DNA from 2 places in the Nocardioides coralli genome. Region 2 is predicted to be linked to the other one. Evidence: predicted binding sites of a transcription regulator. Region 2 holds the regulator's gene; the other holds the start of a gene.
What was found. The regulator LexA, encoded in region 2, represses DNA repair genes until DNA is damaged. The targets are predictions, from matches to a motif close to TCGAACANNTGTTCGA.
Positions count from the first base shown of each region.

Region 1: the regulator LexA is predicted to act here: its motif matches at 3,881-3,896, upstream of K6T13_RS13180 (HNH endonuclease signature motif containing protein).

Region 1 covers NZ_CP082273.1:2,695,074-2,705,971, reverse strand. Annotated here, with positions in the region: gene K6T13_RS13195 (M23 family metallopeptidase) at 1-1,177, shown strand, start outside; gene smpB (SsrA-binding protein SmpB) at 1,210-1,716, shown strand; gene K6T13_RS13185 (amidohydrolase family protein) at 1,709-2,605, shown strand; gene K6T13_RS13180 (HNH endonuclease signature motif containing protein) at 2,589-3,866, opposite strand; gene K6T13_RS13175 (PKD domain-containing protein) at 3,979-4,476, opposite strand; gene K6T13_RS13170 (hypothetical protein) at 4,791-5,255, opposite strand; RNA gene ssrA (transfer-messenger RNA) at 5,444-5,813, shown strand; gene K6T13_RS13160 (hypothetical protein) at 6,152-7,210, shown strand; gene K6T13_RS13155 (wax ester/triacylglycerol synthase family O-acyltransferase) at 7,279-8,646, shown strand; gene K6T13_RS13150 (maleylpyruvate isomerase family mycothiol-dependent enzyme) at 8,648-9,418, opposite strand; gene K6T13_RS13145 (TetR/AcrR family transcriptional regulator) at 9,415-9,984, opposite strand; gene K6T13_RS13140 (hypothetical protein) at 10,186-10,898, shown strand, end outside.
Region 2 covers NZ_CP082273.1:581,918-592,815, forward strand. Annotated here, with positions in the region: gene K6T13_RS02935 (alkaline phosphatase family protein) at 86-1,333, opposite strand; gene K6T13_RS02940 (alkaline phosphatase D family protein) at 1,330-3,039, opposite strand; gene K6T13_RS02945 (alkaline phosphatase D family protein) at 3,036-4,703, opposite strand; gene K6T13_RS02950 (response regulator) at 4,790-5,452, opposite strand; gene K6T13_RS02955 (sensor histidine kinase) at 5,449-6,612, opposite strand; gene K6T13_RS02960 (hypothetical protein) at 6,773-7,222, shown strand; gene lexA (transcriptional repressor LexA) at 7,285-7,998, opposite strand; gene K6T13_RS02970 (response regulator) at 8,063-8,668, opposite strand; gene K6T13_RS02975 (sensor histidine kinase) at 8,665-10,626, opposite strand; gene K6T13_RS02980 (DUF4386 family protein) at 10,641-10,898, opposite strand, start outside.

The sequences.
Region 1 (10,898 bases), 1.4 Mb from region 2:
GGGCGCGCTGAGCATCCCGTTGGCCTTTGCTGACGACCTCCGGGACAAGCAGCGCAACGTGCAGAGCCAGATCAAGAAGGGCGAGCGCGAGCTCGAGGTCTCCAGCTCCCGGCTGCGCGATGCCCTCGACCGGCTCAGTGCCGCCCGCGCCGACCTGACCGCGGCCCGCGACCACCTCGAGCGCACCAAGGTGCGCCTCGCCGAGGCTCAGGAGCGCGACCGTGAGATGCGTGAGAAGCTCGCCCAGGCACGTGCCCGTCTCGCCCAGGCCGAGGCCGACCTCGCCCGCGGCAAGCAGGACGTCGCCTCGCAGCGGGAGTCCGTCACCGACCTCGTGACCACGATCTACCAGGAGGGCGACCCGGAGCTGCAGGCGTTCTCCAGCATGCTCAGCGCCCGCAGTCCCGCCGAGCTCACGTGGACCCAGGAGGGGCAGAGCGTGATGCTGGGTCGAGAGACCCGTGCCTACGACCAGCTCCGTGCCGCCGAGGTGCTGCTGCAGGTGCGCCAGGAGCAGATGGAGGCCGCCGAGGCCGAGGTCGAGAAGCGCCGCCAGGAGGCGGCCGACCACCTCGTGCTGATGCGGGAGCTCACCGTCGAGGCCAGGGAGGCGCGCGCCCGGGTCCGCGAGGTCGTCGACGAGCAGCGCGTGGCCACCCGGGCCGCTTCCCGCGCCCGCGCCCAGGACCGCGCCGACCTCGCCAAGCTGCGTGCCGAGGAGCAGCGGATCCGCGAGCTGATCGCGCAGCAGGCCCGCAGCGGCGGCTACAACGGAGCCACCGGCGGCTTCCTCAACCGGCCGGTCCCGGGCATCGTCACCTCCGGCTACGGCTACCGGACCCACCCGATCTACGGCTACTACGGCCTGCACAACGGCACCGACTTCCGCGCCTACTGCGGCACCCCGATGTACGCCTCGGCCGGCGGCACGGTGCTGTCGACTCACTACTCCTCGGTCTACGGCAACCGGCTCTACCTCAACGTCGGGACCGTCAACGGCAAGAACGTCACGGTGGTCTACAACCACCTGTCGCGCTACGCCGTCGGGCGTGGTGCCCGGGTCGCGCGTGGCCAGGTGGTCGGGTACGCCGGCGCGACCGGCTGGTCGACCGCCTGCCACCTGCACTTCATGGTGCTGGTCAACGGTCGCCCCGTGGACCCGATGAACTGGATGTGAAACCAGTTGCGGCCGGCTGAGAGAATCGCCGAATGGCCAAGAAGACCTCGGGCGGCAAGCAGGGCGACGAGCAGTCGCGCAAGCTGATCGCCCAGAACAAGAAGGCGCGCCACGACTACCACATCGACGACACCTACGAGTGCGGCCTGGTCCTGGTCGGCACCGAGGTGAAGTCGCTGCGGCAGGGGCGTGCCTCGCTGGTCGACGGCTTCGCCGACGTCGACGGCGGCGAGGTCTGGCTCCACAACGTGCACATCCCCGAGTACGCCCAGGGCACGTGGACCAACCACTCCGCGCGCCGCAAGCGCAAGCTGCTGCTCCACCGCACCGAGATCGCCCGGATCGAGCGGAAGGTGTCGGAGAAGGGCTTCACGCTGGTGCCGCTCTCGCTCTACTTCAAGGACGGCCGGGCCAAGGTCGAGATCGCCGTCGCGCGCGGCAAGAAGGAGTTCGACAAGCGGCACACCCTCGCCGCACGCCAGGCCAACCGGGAGAAGGAGCAGGCGCTGGGCCGCAGGCTCAAGGGCATGGATGAGTGAGGAGATCCCGCAGGTCGAGCTCGTCGAGACCCTGGGCCTCCCCGGCCTCTTCGACCTCCACACCCACTTCCTGCCGCCGCGGGTGATGGCGAAGGTCCGGGCGCAGTTCGATGCCGCGGGCCCGTTGATCGGCCGCACCTGGCCGCTCCACTACCGCGACACCGACGACGCTCTGGTCGAGGTGCTGCGCGACCTCGGGGTCCGGCACTTCTCCGCCCTCGCCTACGCGCACCGGCCCGGCATGGCGGAGTTCCTCAACGACTGGACCGCCGAGTTCGCCGACCGGGTACCGGAGGCGCTGCGCTGCGCCACCTTCTACCCGGAGCCGGAGGCCGCGACGTACGTCGCCAAGCGGATCGCTGCGGGCACCGAGCTGTTCAAGGTGCACGTGCAGGTGGGGGCCTTCGACGTCCGCGAACCCCTCCTCGACGAGGTGTGGGGGCAGGTCGCCGACGCGGACGTCCCGGTGGTGATCCACGCGGGAAGCGGTCCGGTCGGCACCGAGTTCACCGGGCCGGATCCCGTGGCCGAGCTGTTGCAGCGCCACCCGCGGCTGCCGTTGGTGATCGCCCATGCCGGTGCCCCTGAGTACGAGGAATTCCTGTCGCTCGCGGAACGCCACGAGCACGTCGGACTCGACACCACCATGGCGTTCACCGACTTCTTCGACGAGATGGGTGCGGCGTACCCGCCCGCGCTGCTCCCGCGTCTCCGCGACCTGGGCCTCGCGGGCCGGGTGTGGCTGGGCTCGGACTTCCCGAACATCCCGTACCCCTACACCCACCAGCTGGACGCGCTCGAGCGGCTCGACCTCGGCGAGGACTGGCTGCGGGCGGTGCTGTGGGAGAACGGCGTTGCGAGGCTCGGCTGGTCTACGTCCGGCGGCTGAACCGGATCGACCCGTCGGGTAGTCGGCGGTGGAGGTGGCCGGGGTCGTGGATGCGGCGGTGGTGGAAGCCGCAGAGGGGGATCATCTGGTCGAGGTCGGTGGTGCCGCCGTGGCTCCAGGGTTGTCGGTGGTGGAGCTCGGTCCAGGCGTAGGGGACGTCGCAGCCGTCGGCGGCGCAGCTGGTGTGGTGGAGGGCGCCGGCGGTGGCCTGGGTGTCGGTGAAGAAGCGGTTGCGGCGGCCGAGGTCGAGCAGCTGGGAGGCGCCGTCGAGGACGGCGGGCAGGATGCCGGCCTGGCAGGCCAGGCGGCGGGCCTCGGCGGCGGAGACGAGGTCGCCGGTGTCGAGGCCGGCGGCCTTGAGCCGGCCGGTGAGGGTGTCGGCGTCGAGGGTGACGATGACGGTGGCGGCGACCTTGCGGTGGAGGTGGTCGGTGGGCAGCCGCTCCAGCAGGCTGGTGAAGGCTTCGCCGTGGCGGCGTGCCCAGTCGAACCCCTCGGCGGCCGGGGAGGGCGAGCGCCCGGCCTGGGCGGTAGTGGCGCCGAGCCGGCCGCGGCGGGGTGAGGCGAGCTGGTCGACGGCCTTCTTGAGGATGGTGGCGGCCAGGGTGGGCACGGTGAAGTGGCCGGTGCTGGTGCCGTCGCCGTTGTCGTGGAGGGTGAACCGGGTGCGAGCCCAGGCCGCGGACTCCTCCTCGACCAGCTGGGCGTTCTCATGGGCGTCGACGGTGGCGGGGTCGGGTTCGACGGCGGCCAGGGCGCGGCGGGCGGCCCGGCGCAGCTGCTGGGGGTCCAGCCGCGCCGCCTTGGCCACCAGGTCTCGCTCGACCGTCTCCCGCTGGGCGGGCGTGAGGGTGCGGGGCAGGTGGCCGACGGCGTGGGCGATCACCCCTGCATGCTCGGCCGAGACCGCCCCAGCGCCGAAGGCGGTGGCGGTGGCGGGGAGCTTGTGGTGGAGGTCGTGGGCGAGGCCCGCCTCCCGGGCTGCCTGGGCGCCGCTGGTGCGGGTCTGCTGGGCCACCCATGCCCCCGTCGAGCGAGCGCCGGACTGCTGGGGTACGCGCGCCTTCGTCGCCGCCGCGACCAGCTTCAGCTCCAGCGCGTGGAGCCGCGACCGGGCCCGCGCCAGCTCACGGATGACTCCGGCGTACTCGCCGTCCGCGATGCCCTCGACGACGGCAGTGTCCAAGGCCTCGTGGACCGCCGCCACGACCGCGGCGGGGTGGCCGCTGGCGAGGGCGTCGAGCTCGAGGACCGATGACATGCCACCCACGCTATTCGAACAGGTGATCGAGAGCCATGCCCTCCGCTGTGGGTGTGCACAACGGGGACCGAACCCCGCCTGTGGACACCTGTGGGCTCGCCGCCGCGGCGCTTCAGTCCCCGTAGCTCCCCACCAGGCGGGGGCTCGCCGACCGCACGAGGAGCGACACGGCCCGACCGTCGACGGTCAGCGAACCCGGGATGGTCTGCCAGCTGTCGCCGTTGACGCGGTAGCGACCCTGGTAGGTCGTGTCGACGCTCGGGCTGACGCGGCCGGTGTCGGCGTAGCCGTGGGTGACGTCAAGCGCCGGGTAGGCGGCGCCCGGGCTCGTGGTCGTGCGGGAGTCGCCGTCGCCGAAGTGCCAGGTGTAGGAGGTCGGGCGCGCCTCGATGGTCACCTGCTGGCCCAGCAGCGTGACGGTCTGCGTGGTCGGTTCGGTGTTGTCGGTGAAGAAGTTGGTGTCGAAGTTGACCAACGTCTGGCCGTCGGGCGGCTGCACCGCCAGCTCGGCGCCGGGCCAGGCCAGCTGCTCGAACTCGCGCTTCACCATGCCCGGCGTGATCACCGCCAGCCCCCGCTCGTCGGCCGGCGTCAGGCAGACGATCCCCATGCGGGTGGTTGCGCCGGTCGACTCCGTCGTGCGGACGAGGACGTACCAGGTGCCCGGCCTCCCGGACTCGTCGACACAGATCCGCTCGTCTCGACCACAGCCCGCCTGCCCCGGCTTGCACCGCGACTCGAGCGAGTACGTGTAGCGACTCGTGGACGCCTGGGCGTAGAGGTCTTCAACGGAGTCGCGCTCTCGGACGCACTCCGCAACGCTGGAGTAGAGCGTCGACGTTGCCCCGCAGCTGCTCGATGCATGCGCGGGTGGCAGGGCGAAGGCACTGCATATGGCTACGGCGGCAGCGAAGAGAAGGCGCATCACGCCACTTCCAGCAGGTCGACCAACTGCCACCCCTGGTCGTCAGCCCTAACGACGAAGTCGTAGGTGATAGGTCCTCCAGGGAGCCGCTTCTCATCGGCGCCAGCCTCTTCCACGATTACTACTGTCGTCGCCGACCCCTCCATCCGGTACCAGCCCTTGGTAGGCAGACTCTCGATCTTGTCGACTGCCCAACCTTTCGTTTCGACCCGGCCGCCGTTCTCGAAGATCGTCTCCACGCGCTCCGCAACTGCTCGGCACGGCCGGCATTCGCGACTGACTGATAGATATGCCGTGGTGTCGCCGGTCGTCTGCATCTCGCGGTCGAGACGCACCCATTCCCGGATGAACTCCTCCGGCGTCTGCGCCTGAGGGCTCGCGGACTGGGTGGGCGACGGGGTCGATGCCGGCTCCTCGAACCGCGGCTCCGGCTCGTCGCTGCAGCCACCGGCGAGCAGCACCACCGCTGCGACCGTTGCGAAGAGACGTCGTACGGACATCGCGTGCCTTCCCGAGAGGACTCCGCCGAATCTAACGAGGCGAGCGCCGGTGCGACACCCCCGCCGTGACCCCTGTGGACGGCGGGGTGGGTGGGAATGAACATGCAGCTGTCACCGTTCCCCCGTAGACTGCAACGGTTGATAACTCCACAGGGGCTGATCGGTTTCGACTTGGGACGTTAGTTCCAGGGGAAGCGGGTCGAGAAGCCAGCGTCATCTCGTAAACGATCGCTGGAAACCATAGTTGCCAACTCTGAGCGCAACGACTTCGCTCTCGCCGCCTGAGCGGTGATCGAAGGGTCTGACCGGGCATCCGTCCTCGTCCCGGACCCAGGCCTCATCTAGAGGACTTGCTGCTCATCTCCTGTCAGGAGGGATGAGCGGGACTCTTTCCTGACTGGGCCTGTCGGCGACGTGTCAGTGCGAGCGCCGGGGCCGAGAAATGCGACATCACTGACTGCACCCGGAGAAGACCTGGATCGACGCTCGAGGACCGGGGTTCGATTCCCCGCAGCTCCACTCACTCACTCACGGCTCCGCCCATCCGGGCGGAGCCGTCGTGCGTCGGGCGGGGGTCGCCCCCACCCCTCTCCGGAGATGCCGCCCATGATCCCGGCGCTCCGCGGACTCCCTCTCGAGCCCGTCCGGTCGTAGCATTTCTCCTGTCGGTTCTCGCGCAGGAGGCGGCCGTGGCTCACCGACCTGGGACGTCACTTGCAGCGGCGGCACGCGGACGTGTTGCCGCCGCACTCGGGGCCGCACTGCTGCTCGGCGCGTGCACCGGATCCGGGTCGTCGCCCGGGGGTGACCAGACTCCTGGTTCCGGTCATGAGAGTGCCAGCGCCGAGGACCTGTTGCGCGTGACGCAGCCGGTCGCCGGTACCGAGGCGGCGATGACGTTGCTGTCGAGGTCGGACGTGCGACCCACCTCGGTCCACCTGAGCGAGAACGGCGACATGCTCGTGTGGTGGCGGCTCGAGGGCCTTCGCGATCGCGATCTCTTTCGGTGTCGCTACCCCGTCGCCCTCACGTTTGCGCCCCGCGAGGCGTGGCAGAGCGGCCTCGAGACGAGCGAGGTGCGCGCGTGGTTGCTCGCGGACGGCGAACGCGCCGTCGAACCGACGCGCGCCGGCTTCTACCTGGACGGCTCGAACTGCACGGGCAGGCCGCGAACCGAGCAGGCACCCGCGTTGGTGATCCACCGTGGTCGCCTGCGCTCGACGCGTCTGGTGGCTGCGACGGCTGATCGACAGCGGGGGGCGCTCCACGTGTTCTGCCCTCCGGGCACTCCGGGTGCCTGCCAGGTGGATCCGCGGACCGGGAACCTCCAGCGACTGCAGACCAGGGCGTCGTGGGACGGCGCCTGGGACCCGGGCAGGTCGATCCTCTGGAGGGAGTCGGCGCACATCACCGGCACCTGGTCCGTCGACGGGGGGCGCTCCTGGAACCAGTTCATGGACCCGTGGGATGCGACAGCCCTCCGACGCGGGGATGAGCTGTACGCGGCGTCCGACAGTGTGATGGGGAGGCCCCTGGAGCGGATCGGGGTGCTCACGGGTGGCGAGCAGCGCAAGGGCGTCACCGAGTGGTTCCCCGAGAACCTCACCGTCGTGGAGAGGCTGCCCACGGGTGAGGAACGGAATCGGTCGTGGACCACGACGTCCGACGACACGTTGGTCGGCCTCGGCGGCGGTGGCGCTCTCTACGTCAGTGACGGCCCGGACTGGAGCACGGTGCGCCGTACGGAGGAGGACTGCCGGTTGGGGGACCTGGTCGGCCGCTTCCTCACCTGCTGGCCCCCACGACCCGAGGGCCACACCGGGGACCTCGGTGAGCTGCGGATCTCGGACGACCTCGGACGCACCTGGGTCAGGATCCAGCCGGACCGCATCCTTCCCGACGCGAACGACCGTCCGTGAGCCGCCGCTGAGGGCCGCACCCGCCCCGAGCGGCCATCGCGCTTGCGCGCCCGTGACAGGCTGACCCGGTGAGGGAGCACCGCGTCAACCCCGTCGACGCCATCTGGCTGAACATGGACCGCCCGCAGAACCTGATGGTCATCGAGTGCGTCCTGTTCCTCGAGGGACCGGTCGACCGGGAGCGGCTGCACCGGGTGATCCAACGCCGGCTGGTCGACGCGTACCCGGTCTTCTCCCGGCGCCCCACGACCCCGCGCCACCGCTGGTCGCGGGCCCGCTGGCAGGACGTCCCCGACCTCGACGTCGCCGCCCATATCCGCGAGGCACGCCTCCCCGCTCCGGGCGACTCCGCAGCCCTGCAGGAGTACGTCGCCGGGTTCTTCGGCACACCCCTGCCACGCGACCGCCCCCTCTGGGAGATCCACCTCGTCGAGGGTCTCGCCGAGGGGACCGCCATCTACGTCCGTCTGCACCACGCCCTCGCCGACGGGATCGCGCTGACCCAGGTCCTGCTCTCGCTGACCGACGCCGCCGCCGACGCCGACGTCGATGCCGCGGACGAGGGCGGCGCCCGGCACCACGGGGTCGGCGAGCTCATCCAGGTCGCCCGGCGGGTCGTCCCCGAGGTGCCCGGACTCGTGCGGCCGTCCCGTGTCCGCGCGGGGGTCGTGGCCGCGATCCGTACCGCCCTGAGCGGCCTGGGCGTCGTCCGCAAGCTGCTGCTGACCCGCAACCCCGAGTCGTCGCTGGCCGGCGCGGCCGGCGAGCGCAAGCGGGCGGTCTGGTCTGACCCGGTCGACCTGCAGCTGGTCAAGGACATCGCGCGGGCCTCCGACGCCACCGTCAACGACGTGCTGGTCTCGGCGCTGGCAGGTTCGCTGGAGCGCTACCAGCTCTCCCACGAGGGCCGCACCCGCGACATCCCGACCATGATCCCGGTGAACCTGCGGCCGGCCCACGTGCCGCTCCCGCGGGAGCTGGGCAACCGGTTCACCCTCGTGCTGCTGCTCCTCCCGTCGGGCCTCACCGACGCGACCGAGCGGCTGGCGGAGACCAAGCGCCGCATGGACGAGATCAAGCGCTCGCCGGAACCGGTGATCACCTTCGCGCTGATCCTCGGGATCGGTCGGCTGGGCCGGCGGCTGAGCCGGCTGCTGGTCACCTTCTTCGCGGGGAAGGCCAGCGGCGTCACGACCAACGTCCCGGGCCCTCGCGAGCACCGCTACCTCGCGGGGACCCGGATCACCAGCCTGTTGGGCTGGGTGCCGGGGTCTGCCGACCAGGCGCTGGGGACGTGCATCTTCACGTACGCCGGCACCGTGCGCGTCGGGTTCAAGACCGACTCCCGGGTCATCCCCGACCCCGAGCGCGTCCTCGACGCCTTCCACGCCGAGATCGAGGAGCTGAGCCGGGACCTGGTCGCCTCGGCGAGGTAGGTCAGAACGGCACGGCCACGTCGAGCAGCCCGTCGCGGCGTTCCCGGCGGGAGGTGATCCGGCAGAACTCCACGGCGTCGAGCCGGAGCTCCTCGGCGGTGGGGTCACCGAAGCGGCCGCCCGCGACGCCGGTCAGCACCAGGTCCACCGGTTGCCCGTGGCGTTCGAGCCACTCGTGCGCCACGCCGGCCACCACCCAGCCGTCGTGCTCGGCGGTGGTCTCCGTCTCGGTCCCGACTGCCCGGGCGAGGTCGATCCGGTGGAGCCACGCGTCGCGGGTGAGGACGATGTCGACGAGGTAGCCCAGCGTCCACCGCTCAGTCAGCCCGGGGACCTCGACGGGGAACGTCGCCCAGCGGCGCAGCGGCGCAGGGGTACGCCGGCGGCCGCGTGCCGCGGGACCCACCAGCGACCGCAGCTCGGCGACCAGCTCGGCGACCGACAGGTCGGCGGTGCGGTCGACCTGGACCGCGGTCATCACGTCGGTCTCGGTGCCACCGTCTCGACGTACGCGCTGCTTGATCTCCCGCTGCTGGCTGGTCATCTCGCGCATCGACGCCGCTGCCCGCATCGCCCCGAGCACGTGCCCGGCCAGGGTGCGCACGTCCCACCCGGTGCAGTCGGTGGGACGCGCCCACTGCTCGGCATCGAGAGCGGCGCACGCCTTCGCGAACCGGCGGTAGGCCTCCTGCGCCTCGTGCATCGCCCGCGGGCGGTCGTGACCTGGCGGGACGTGTCGGGTGGCGATCGGCCGCTGTACCTGGTCGGTCATGAGCTGCTCATCTCCTCGGTCGGGTCGGGTGGGAGACCGACGTGGTCGGCGTACATCTCGACGGCGTCGTCAGCGAGTCGCAACCACCGGTCCCCACCGGGTTCGTTGGACAGCTGCTGGGCGGCCAGACCGCCGACGACGGCGGTCCAGAGGTCGAGATGGTGCTGCTCCTCCAGCCCGAGTGCCGCCAGCGCCCGACCGGCGACGGCGAGGTTGTCGACCGCGAGGGCGTAGGACTCGGGTGACGGCTCGAAGCCCGGGACGGGGCGCTGGAACATCAGCAGGTAGCGCACGGGGTCTGCCGCGCAGAACTCCAGGAAGGCGCGGGCGCCGACGCGGAGCCTGGCGCGGGGCCCGCCGGCGAGGTCCAGGTCGGGCAAGGCGTCGGCGAGCTCGCGCTGGGCGTCGGCGAACATCGCGTCGAAGATCGCGTCCTTGGAGGCGACGTAGGTGTAGAGGCTGGGCGCCCGCATGCCCACGCGTGCCGCCACCTCGCGGAGCGACACCGCGGCGAAGCCCTCGTCCCGGGCGATGGCCCACGCGGCGTCCAGGATCTGCCGCAGCATCTGGTCGCGTCGAGCGCTGGCCCGGGAGGTCGTATCTAACATCGTTAGGAGTTTCTAACGGCGTTAGGTAGGTGTCAACCCCCGGGCACGCCCAACACGACCCGGCGAAAACAGGCGCGCCGGCACCGTGACGGTCCTACCCTCGAACCACGGACCAGCCGGGTGCCCCCGCCCGGCCCGCAGCTGCTCGAGGAGGCAGTGGTGCGAGGTCAGGTCGACGCGCAGGCGAGGACGAGTCGCTGGGCCCTGCTGCTGCTCCTCACGATGACCGGCACGTCGGGCTGCTCCTGGTTCGACGTCGACCTCTCCCCGACCCCGGACGCGGCTCCGTCGACGAGCCCCACGGCGCAGACCGGTCCGCCGCCGGTGTCGGACATCGCTCGCGTGGAGGCGATCACGGCGCGCGTCTCCGACCGCCTGGGCGAAGCTCCAGGGGTCCCGTGGATCACGCCGGGCTGGGAAGCACCGCTCGCCCACTGGGAGGGGGCCCGGCAGCGCCTTCCCCGCGGGTCGTGGGAGGCGGGCGTCCTCGGGTCGCACCTGGTGGTGGCCGGTGGCTGCCTCGGGTCGGAGGACCGGTGCAGCGACCGGCTCCCCGGCGGCGTCCACCTGCTCGCCCCCGACGGTGAGCTGACCACCCTGGCCACTGAGCTCGGCCCCCACCGGGTCCACAGCGTCGTCGACAGCGCGGACGGCAGCGCCATCGTCTGGGCCACCCGCTGGCGCGGGGAGAGCTACCTCTTCGGCTACGAGGAGGGGGACGAGGCGCCCACCGAGATCACGGGGCTCGTCCCAGCCGGTTCCCACGTCGTCCCGGTGGGGATCCTCGGGGAGGACGACGCGCTCATCTCCTACGGCGAGGAGCGACCCGACCGCTACGTCCGCAGCTCACGGGGCCAGGCGTGGTGGAAGGC
Region 2 (10,898 bases):
GGAGTCCCGAGGGGGAGTCGTGACAGGACGTCACAGACGGTACGGGGCCGGGTGCCACCGCGCCACTCGAACGGCGGTTTGTGGCTCAGAGCCGGCTGGTGCCGTCGTACCCGCCCCGTGGCCCGCCGACGCCGAAGAACCGCGACAGGGTGGGGGCGACGTCCATCGTCCGCGCCCTGCCCCGCGAGCTTCCCCGCGGCACCCGCGGGTGCCCGCCGCTGAGGAAGAACGGGATGGGGCGGGTGACCGGGTGGCCGTGGTTGCCGGGGATGGGGTTGTTCTGCGGCGCCTCGCTGAACCGGCGGCCCGGCTCGCAGAACAGGACCACGTCGCCGGCCTCCGGGCCTAGCCGCAGCGAGCGGCGGGTCCGGGGGTGGGCCCGGAGCACGCCGTCGACCGACAGCGCGGCGCGCCGCATCCGCGTGACTGCCGCGTCGCGCTCGCTGTCGGGGCCGAGCCAGTAGAGGAGCTCCGCGCCGCCGTTCTCGGCGATGGCGACCTTGCCGGCCAGCAGCGGGTCGGCCTCGAGCGCGGGTCCGACCGCCACCCGGGCGTCGGGGAGGGACCAGTCCATCGAGTGGTCGGCGAGCACCACGACGAGGGAGTGCTCCCACCGGCCGCTGGACCGCAGCTCCTGGACCAGGCGCGCCACCTGCGCGTCGGTGTCGGCGAGGGCGGCGCGGCGGGCCGCCTGCACGGGGGTCGGGCCGGTCTCGTCGGAGTGGCCCATCCGGTCGATGTCGCCGAGGTTGACGAAGACCATGTTGGGGTCGTGGTCCTCGATCATCGACAGGGTGGCGTCCATGGTGGCCGCGTCCGGCACGTGGCCCGAGACGGGGATGTAGCCCTGGGGCACCCAGCGGTAGGTGGCGCGCTTCCCGAAGATGCCGACCAGGTAGTCCTTGCTGAGCACGGTCGCGGTGGTGAACCCCGCCTTGTTGAGTCGCTGGATCACCGTGCTGCTGCGCAGGTCACGCGGCTGGTCGAGGGTGCGGGTGTCGCCGAGCCTGCGGTCGTAGATCGCGTTGGCGGGGACGCCGGTGCGGTCCGGCCGCAGCCCGGTCATCATCATCACGTGGTTGGGGATCGTCTCCATCACCGGCAACGACGTGGCCCGCGGGAAGTTCATCCCGCCGTTGCGCAGCCCCGCCAGGGTGGGGGTGAGCACCGGGGTGATCTCGTCGGGTCGGCAGCCGTCGACCACCAGCACGTAGGCGCGCTTCGGGCCGCGGGGGCCGGGCGTGGCGGCGTACCCGTCGGGCAGGGCGGCGGTCGCGAACACCGCTCCCGCGCTGGTGGTGACGAAGGCGCGGCGGCTCAGCCGGGCGTTCACGCGCCACCCCCGAGCGGCTCGTCGACCTGCTCGAGCCGGTTGCTGCCGGCCAGGCTGCGGTACGACGTCTCCCAGGCGATGCCGGCGGCGGGGTCGTTCCGCTCGCCGGTGAGGATGAACCAGTCCATCTGTGCCCTCTCGGCGGTCAGGTCGAGCACGGAGAACCCGTGGTCGTCGAAGTTCAGGTAGCGGACGTGCCGGTTGTTGGCCTTGATCGACTCCTCGATGCCCTCGCTCGTCGCGCCCGAGGGGTCACCGGTGATGTCCTTGAGGTTGTTGGAGGTCACCGAGCTGCACACCAGCTCGACACCCGCGGTCTGCCGGTCGGGGTCCTCGTAGGCGTAGGTGCCGGCGTCCAGGGGCAGCTCGCACGCCCAGCCGGAGTGGATGTCGCCGGTCACGAAGAGCACGTCGGTGATGCCGTCGTCGCGGATGTAGCCGAAGACCCGGTCGCGGTCGGCGGTGTAGCCGTCCCACTGGTCGGTGTTGTAGGGGGCGCCGTCCTCGGGCAGCAGGCCGGTGACGTCGTTGACCTGGCCGGTCGCCTCGTCGGGCAGGTCCCCGAAGTCGACCGGCGCGATCATCACCGGGTTGCCGACGACCTTCCACTGCGCGCGCTTGCGGGACAGCGCGCCGAGCAGCCAGCGGCGCTGGGGCGCTCCGGTGATGGTCCGGTCGGGGTCGCTGACCTCGCCGTCCGGCTCGGGCGCCGGCGGGGCGGCCTGCTCGACCTGCTTGTCGCGGTAGGTCCGCAGGTCGAGCATCGAGATCTCGGCGAGCCGGCCGAAGGCGAGCCGCCGGAAGAGCCGGGTGCCGTCGCGCAGGTCGGCGGTGCCGTCCATCCGGACCGGCATCCACTCGTCGAAGGCGCGGTGGGCGCGGGCCCGGCGCCGCCGGTAGCTCCCCTCGCTGGCGTCGTGGTTCTCGGCGCCGTCGCGCCACTGGTCGTTGGTGACCTCGTGGTCGTCCCAGGTGATGATCCAGGGGTACTTCGCGTGCAGCCGCTGCGCGTCGGGGTCGGTCTTGTACTGGGCGTGGCGCCGCCGGTAGTCCGACAGCGAGACCATCTCGCGCGGCGGGTCGTGCGGCCGGACGTCCTCGTCGTCCTTGCCGTAGCCGTACTGGCCGGGCGCGTACTCGTAGAGGTAGTCGCCGAGGTGGAGCACGCCGTGCAGGTCGTCGCGGTCGGCGAGGTGGCGGTAGACGCTGAACCAGCCGGCCTGCAGGTTGGCGCACGAGACGACGCCGAAGCGCAGGTTGCCCGGCCTGGCGCGTCGCCCGGGCGCGGTCCGGGTGCGGCCGACCTGGCTGTGCACGCCGTCCCACGTGAAGCGGTAGTGGTACCAGCGAGCCGGCTTCAGGCCGGTGACGTCGACCTTGACGGTGTGGTCGCGGCCGGGGCCGGTGGCGAAGCTGCCGCGGCGTACGACGTTGGCGAAGGCCCGGTCGGTCGCCACCTCCCACAGCACCTGAACCCGGGGGCCGCGGCCGCTGCCGGGGCTGGCCTGGGCGGTCGGGGTGACTCGGGTCCAGATCACGACCGAGCGGGGCCGCGGGTCGCCGGAGGCGACGCCGTGGGCGAAGACGGTGTCGCGGCGGCGTTCGCTCGCGGCGGTGGCTCCGTGGGGGAGCCCGACGGCCGCGGCGCCCGCGGCGGTGGCTCCCGTGGCCAGGACGGTACGACGGGGCAGAACAGGCGTGCTCACGTGACGGGTCCCTCCGCTGACGTCACGACACCCGAGCCGGCCGCGGTGAACCACGAGGCGTCGTGGTGCACGCCGGTGTCGGGGTCAGTCTTGTCCTCGACGACGAAGTAGTCCATCTGTGCCCGCTCCGGGGTGACGTCGAGCACCGAGTAGCCGTGGTCGTCGAAGTTGACGTACTTGATGTGCCGGTTGTTGGCCATCAGCCCGGCCTCGATCGCGCGGGTGGCGGTCCGCGGGGGTGCGCCGGTGATGTCGTCGATGTTGTCGGAGGTCACCGAGGTGCAGACGAACTCCACGCCGGCGGTGCCGCCGAGCGGGTAGGCGCCGGGGTCCAGCGGCAGGTCGCTGGCCCAGCCCGAGTGGATGTCGCCGGTGAGGAAGACGGTGTCGGTGACCTCGTGGTCGGCGATGTGGGCGAAGAGCTCGCGGCGGTCGGCGGTGTAGCCGTCCCACTGGTCGGTGTTGAAGGGGGCCCCGTCGGAGGGGTGCTCGCCGGTCACCTGGTCGATCAGCCTCACGGTGTCCTCGGGCAGCTGCGCCATCGACAGCGGCGCGATCATCACCGAGTTGCCGATCAGCTTCCACTGGGCGCTGTCGCGGACGACGGAGTCCTTGAGCCAGGCCATCTGCTGCACCCCGGTGATGGTGCGGTCGGGGTCGTCGGCCTCGGCCTGCACCTGCGGCGCCGGGAACGGCGCTGCGGTCTCGACCATCTTGTCCCGGTAGGTCCGCAGGTCGAGCATGGAGATCTCCGCGAGGGCCCCCCAGCGCAGCCGGCGGAAGAGCCGGGACCCGTCGCGCAGGTCGGCGGTGCCGTTCATCCGCACCGGCATCCACTCGTCGTAGGCCCGGTGGGCCCGGGCGCGACGCCGCCGGTAGCCACCCTCGCCCTCGTCGTGGTTCTCGGCGCCGTCCTTCCAGCTGTCGTTGGTGACCTCGTGGTCGTCCCAGGTCACCACGAACGGCACCCGGGCGTGCAGGGCCGCGAGGTGCGGGTCGCTCTTGTGCAGCGCGTGGCGCTGCCGGTAGTCGCCGAGGCTGACGATCTCGTGGGCCGGGTGGTGCTGGCGCACGGCCGACTCGTCGGCGCCGTACTCGTAGAGGTAGTCGCCGAGGTGGAGCACCGCATCGAGGTCGTCTCGGTCGGCGAGGTGGCGGTACGCCGCGAAGTGGCCCGCCTCCCAGTGGGAGCACGAGACGACGCCGACCCGGAGCCGCTCGGCCGCGGCGCCGTCGGCCGGGGCGGTGCGGGTGCGGCCGACCGGGCTGCGCACGCCGTCCCAGGTGAACCGGTAGAAGTACCAGGTGTCGGGGTCGAGCCCGGTCACGTCGACCTTGACGGTGTGGTCGCGGCCCCGGCCAGTGGCGAACGTGCCGCTGCGGACGACGTCGCGGAACCTCGGGTCGGTGGCGACCTCCCAGCCGACCTCGATCCGCGGGCCGCGGCCGCTGCCGGGGGTGGCCTGCGCGGTCGGGGTGACGCGGGTCCAGATCAGGACGGCGTCGGGGAGCGGGTCGCCGGAGGCGACACCGTGGGCGAAGACGCGGTCGCGGCGGCCGCCGCGACGGGCCGCGGCGGTCGTGGGCAGGCCGACGGCCGAGACGCCGGCGGCGGTCGCGCCGGTCGCGAGGACGGTGCGGCGGGGCAGGGCGGGAGTGCTCACGTGAGGTTCCAACGACGGGCCGGCTGCCCGGTGACGCGTGACGCTGACGACGTCACCGACCGTTCACGGCGCATTCACGCGGGCGGCTACGTCGCGGGCCGCACCAGCCCGGACTCGTAGGCGAGCACGACCGCCTGCACGCGGTCGCGGACGCCGAGCTTCATCAGCACCCGGGCGACGTGGGTCTTCACGGTGTTCTCGGAGACGAACAGCTCGCCGGCGATCTCGGCGTTGGAACGGCCCCGGGCGACCAGCCGCAGCACCTCCTGCTCCCGCTCGGTCAGGGCGCCCAGGTCGACCGTGCTGCGCGGGGCCCGCTGGGAGAACTCCGCGATGAGGCGCCGGGTGACCGACGGCGCGAAGAGCGAGCCACCCTCGGCCACGACCCGGATCGCGGTCACGAGCCGCTCCTCGGGCGCGTCCTTGAGCAGGAAGCCGCTGGCACCGGCCCGCAGCGCGTCGTACACCACTTCGTCGAGGTCGAAGGTCGTCAGCACCAGGACCCGGGGCGGGTCGGGGAGCGCGGTGACGGCGCGGGTCGCCTCGATGCCGTCGACGCCGGGCATCCGGACGTCCATGAGGACGACGTCGGGGGCGAGCTCGGCACAGGCGTCGATCGCGGCCCGACCGTCGGCGGCCTCGCCGACCACCTCGAGGTCGGGCTCGGTGCCGAGGATCATCCGCAGGCCGGTGCGCACCAGCGGCTGGTCGTCGGCCAGCAGCACCCGGATCGTCGCGGGGTCGGTCACGTGAGCTCCAGTGCGTAGGGCAGGCGGGCCCGGATCCGGTACCCGCCGTCGGGTCCGGGCCCGGCCTCGACGGCGCCCCCGACCACCGAGACGCGCTCGCGGATCCCGATCAGGCCGTGGCCGCCGCGGGGGGCCCCGAGCGGGCCGGGGATGCCGTCGTCGGACACGGTGACGACCAGCTCGTCCGCGGAGTAGTCGAGCCGCACGGTGGCCCGCGCGTCGGCGGCGTGCTTGAGCACGTTGGTCAGCGCCTCCTGGACGATCCGGTAGGCCGAGAGGTCGACGCCGGGCGGCAGGTCGCGCCGGGTGCCGGTGACCTCGACGTCGACGGGTACGCCGCTGTCGCGGACGTGGTCGACGAGCCGGTCGAGGTGGGCCAGCGAGGGCTGCGGCGCCCGGTCGCCGTCGGCGGTGTGCAAGCCGTCGGGCTCGGTGTCGCGGAGGACGGCGAGCAGTCGGCGCATGTCGCCCAGCGCGGCGGCGTTGGTCTGCTCGATCGCGTCCAGGGCCCGGCGTACCGCTTCGGGGTCGGCGTCCATCGCCCGGCGTGCGCCGCGGGCCTGGAGCACGGTGACCGAGATGGCGTGGGCGACCACGTCGTGGAGCTCGCGGGCGATCCGCGCCCGCTCCTCGGCGACCGCCTGCTCCTGCTCCCGGCGGAGCGCCTCGTTCTCCGCGTTGAGCTGGGCCTCACGGTCCTGCCGCAGTCGCAGCGTGAAGCCGGCCGCCCACGGTGCCCCCACGAAGCCGAGCAGGAACGCGATGTCGCCGAGGTCGGTCTGCTGCCACCCACCCTCGCTCTGCACGAACCTCGCCATCACGACCAGCAGCGCCACGCCGCCGAGCCAGGCCTCGACCCCGCGGGCGTGCCGACCCAGTGAGTAGAGGGAGACGAAGAAGGCGATCACCAGGGCGGAGGAGTCGTTGTCGAAGCCCGGCTGCGCGACCGTCAGCAGGTTCAGACCCAGCATCACGAGCACGAACGACGCCAGCGGGCTGCGGCGGCGCAGGGCCAGCGGCAGCGTCATGACCAGCGCCCACAGCACGGCGGTGGCCAGGCCGGCCTCGACCCAGGCGACCACCTCCGCGACGGCGATCATCGCCAGGACCACGGCGAGGACGGCGTCGCCGTACCTCTCGCGGGCGGAGCGCAGGTCCATGACGCCACGGTAGGGCCAGCCGGGCCACCCGGGAGTCACTCCCGAGGATGACCTGCGGGTCACCCGGGCCGTGCCCGACAACCACTCCGCAGCGTGACGACCCGCTAGTGCCCGACGCCGAAGACTGCTGTGCAACCAGCTCCGGACGAGAGGACCCACCATGACCACCCTGACCCGCACCCCGAGCACCACCATCACGACCGGCACCGTCGCCGGAATCGGCGCCGCCACCTGTGCCGTCGCGCTCACCCTGACCACGCTCTTCGCCCACGACTGGGCCGAGGTCGCGACCGTCGCGCCTGTCATCGTCGTCGCCGGCGCGATCGTCTACGGCCTGGTCGTGCCGCGGGCGCTGCGACGGGACAGCCAGGGAGGAGCGGCGCTGGTGCTGGCCGTGCTCGCCGCGCTCGTGGTCGTTCCGGCGTTCTGGAGCGGCTTGCCGCTCGTGCTCGGTGTCGCGGCCATGGTGCTCGGGAACGCCGGCCGACGTTCCCGGGAGGGCGCGGGCACGGCGATCGCCGGGTTGGTGCTGAGCACGCTCGCGGTCCTCTTCTACGGCTGGATCTACGTCAGCGAGGGCCTGCAGGGGATGGCCGGGCTGCCCGGCTGAGAGACGCAGCGACGCCCGGTCCGACCATGGGGGAGCCGGACCGGGCGTCGAGGTGCGCTGCGTCAGACCCGGCGGAGCACCGCCGTGACCTTGCCGAGGATCGTGGCGTGGGTGCCGTCGATCGGCTCGTAGGCCTCGTTGTGGGGGAGCAGCCAGACCTGGCCGCCCTTCTTCTGGAACGTCTTGACGGTGGCCTCGCCGTCGATCATCGCGGCCACGATGTCGCCGTTGTCGGCGGTGGGCTGCTGACGGATCACGACGTAGTCGCCGTGGCAGATCGCGGCGTCGACCATCGAGTCACCGGAGACCTCGAGCAGGAACAGCTGGCCCTCGCCGACGAGCTGCTTGGGCAGCGGGAAGACGTCCTCGACGCGCTCCTCGGCCAGGATCGGGCCACCGGCCGCGATCCGGCCGACCACCGGCACGTTGGTGGCGGTCGGGGCGGCGTCGCCGATGCCGGTCTCGTCAACCGAGCTCTCCTCGAAGCCGCCGAGGCTGCGCCGGGCGGCCATCACCTCGGGCAGGAACACCTCGAGCGCGCGCGGCCGCTTGGGGTCGCGGCGGATGAAGCCCTTCTCCTCCAGCGTCTTGAGCTGGTGGGCGACGCTGCTGGAGCTGGTCAGCCCCACGGCCTCACCGATCTCGCGCATGCTGGGCGGGTAGCCCCGCTTCTCGATCGAGTCCTTGATGGTGGCCAGCACCTTCTGCTGCCGGGGGGTGAGCCCGGTGGCGTCGGGCGGGCCGTCGGGCAGCTCCGAGACCTTCTTCTGCGGCATGAGGGCAGCGTGCCACGCCGCCGCCCGGACTTCAAACACCTGTTCGAACGGCGTGTCGGCTCGGTCACTCCAGCCCGCGGGCGCGGAACGCCGCCTGCGTCCGGTCGCGCACCTGCAGCTTGCCGAGCACCGCCGACACGTGGTTCTGGACCGTCTTGAGGCTGACCCCGAGCTCGCGGGCGATCTCGCCGTTGCCGAGCCCGCGGCCGAGCAGGGCGAGCACCTCCGACTCGCGGGGCGTGAGGGTCTCGGCGAGGCCACCGCCGGTGGCCAACCGGGTGGCGACGCCGGGCCCGAGCACCGCGCCGCCGGCGGCCACGGTGCGGATCGCGGCCAGCACCTCGTCCTGACCGGCTTCCTTGCGCAGGTAGCCGCGGGCGCCGACCCGGAGCGCCGCGACCACGCTGGCGTCGTCGGCGACCATCGTCAGCACGAGCACCGCACACTCCGGCGCGGCCTCGCCGATGCGACGGGTCGCCTCCAGCCCCGGCGTACCCGGCAGGTTGAGGTCCATCAGCACCACGTCGGGCCGGAGCGCGACCGCCTGCGCGACGGCGGCGTCGCCGTCGGCCGCCTCGCCGACGACCTCGACGTCCGGCACGGTGGCGAGCAGGCCGGCGAGCCCGCTGCGGAACAGCGGGTGGTCGTCGACGACGAGGACCCCGATCACGGGCCCACCGCCTCGTGGACCGGGAAGCGGGCGACCACGGTCGTCCCGGCGGTGTCGCTGGTCACCTGCACGCTGCCTCCGATCTCCTGCGCCCGCTCGGCCATGCTGCCCAGCCCGACACCCCGGCCGGGCGCCGCCCCGCCGTGCCCGTCGTCGGCGACGGTGAGGACGAGCTCGGCCGCCTCGACGCACACGCGCACCCGGCAGTGCTCCGCGTGGGCGTGGCGGACCACGTTGGTGAGCGCCTCCTGGGCGACGCGGTACGCCGCGACCTCGACCGCGGCCGGCAGGGCGGGTCGGTCCTCGGGCAGCTCGAGCGCCAGGTCGAGCCCCGCGCCACCGGTGAGCTCGCGGCCCAGCTCCGCGATCGCCCCGGACAGTCCCAGGTCGTCGACCGCCGGCGGCCGGAGGCCCTCGACCACCCGGCGTACCTCCGCGACGGTGTGGCCCAGGCCCTCGCGCAGCAGCTGGAGCTGGGTGTCGGGCGATTGCCCGGCGGCGAGCAGGTTCGCGGCCGCGTCGACGTGCAGCCCGAGCCCGGCGAGGGAGGGGCCCAGCCCGTCGTGGAGGTCGCGGCGCAGCCGCCGGCGCTCCTGCTCGCGGCCGAGCACCAGCTGTTCGCGGGCGTGGCGCAGGGAGTCGACGAGGCCGGCGGTGTGGACGGTGGCGCCGACCTGGTGGGCCAGGTCGAGGAGCAGCGAGCGGTGCACCGGCCGCAGCGGCGACCCAGCCCAGCGGAGCGACCCCACGCCCTGGCCGTACGCCGTGAGCGGTACCGACCCGGTCGTGGCGACCGGCTGGCCGGACGCGGCGAGCACCCGCCCGGACGCGTCGTGGATCTCGGCGCGGGCCAGACCGAGCCCGGTCACGAGCTCGTCGGTGAGCGACCGCAGCAGCGTCGGCGCGTCGGCGGCGTCCGCGAGCCGGCGTCCGGTGTCCGCGAGCACCTCGGCCGGTGTCGACCACCGGCCGTAGGTCAGCCGGTTGACGCCCTGCTGCAGCCAGTCACGCACCGGCGCGAAGGCCACGGCGACGACGCCCGCCCCCGCCCAGGGAAGCCAGGTAGCCCCCCGGTCGTCGAGCACCACGCCGACGCCCGCGACCACGGCGGCGTACACCCCGGCGAGGACGACCGAGAGCGCGACGTAGGTGAGGGTGCGGTTGGCGGCGCGCTGCACGTCGTAGAGCCGGCGCTGGAACATCGCGACCCCGACCGCGACCGGGGTCGGGATCAACACCAGCGCGAACATCCACGGCGCCGCCCACGGCGTCGAGATCACGGGCAGCAGGAGCAGCGGCAGCGAGAACGCGGCGCCGAAGATCGCCACCTGCTGCCGCTCCAGCTCGGCGCCGGTGCGCCAGCGGACCACCAGCGACCGGACGACCACCACCAGCGCGACGAACGTCGCCAGGAGCGAGCCGATCGCGAGCAGGTCGGCGGCGACCCGGGCCGACTCCGGTACGCCGATGGGGTTGTCGACCCCGTCCAGCCGCGACTCCAGCGGCGTCGGGGCTACCAGCGTGGCGAGCGTGAAGGCGGCGATCGATCCTGCGACGAGCCCGACCGACCTGGGTCCCGGGGGCCGGCCGTCGGGGAACAGCAGCGGCAGCCCCAGGACGAGCAGCAGCCAGCCCGCTCCCCGGCAAGCCGTGCCGAGCACGCCCGCCAGGGCCGCGCCCGGGGCGCCGAGACCGGTCTCGAGACCGGCCAGGCCCAGGGCCAGCAGCCCCTCGCCGACGCCCCAGAGGAGGGCGCCGACGAGCACGAGCCGCCCGACCGGGTGTCCCGGCCGGGCGAGCTCGATGGCGACGGCGACGGCGGCGTACGCCGTCAGGGCGAGGACGATCGCGAGCCCGTCGTAGGCGCTGCGGGTGTCGGTGGCGGCGAGGGCGACGACGCCGCCCGCGACCGCGAGGGCGGCCAGCAGCACCACCGCCACGACCCGGATCCCGCGCATCGCCTCACCTCGGGTCAAGAGTGCCCGACGACGACGCCGGTGGGGGAGCGATCTGCGGCGGCGGTGGTGGCCGGCTCGCGGTGGCGGATCATCAGCACGCCGACGCCGGCGAACCAGACCATCCAGACCAGGGTCCCCCAGTCCTGGTGCCCCACCCCGGCCAGCGGGGTGGAGGCGACCAGGAGGGCGCCGGTCGCCAGGCCGAACCAGCCGATCCAGCGCGGGTGCACGCGCTCGGCGAGCGCGGCCGCGGCGAAGCCGAGGGTGCTGGC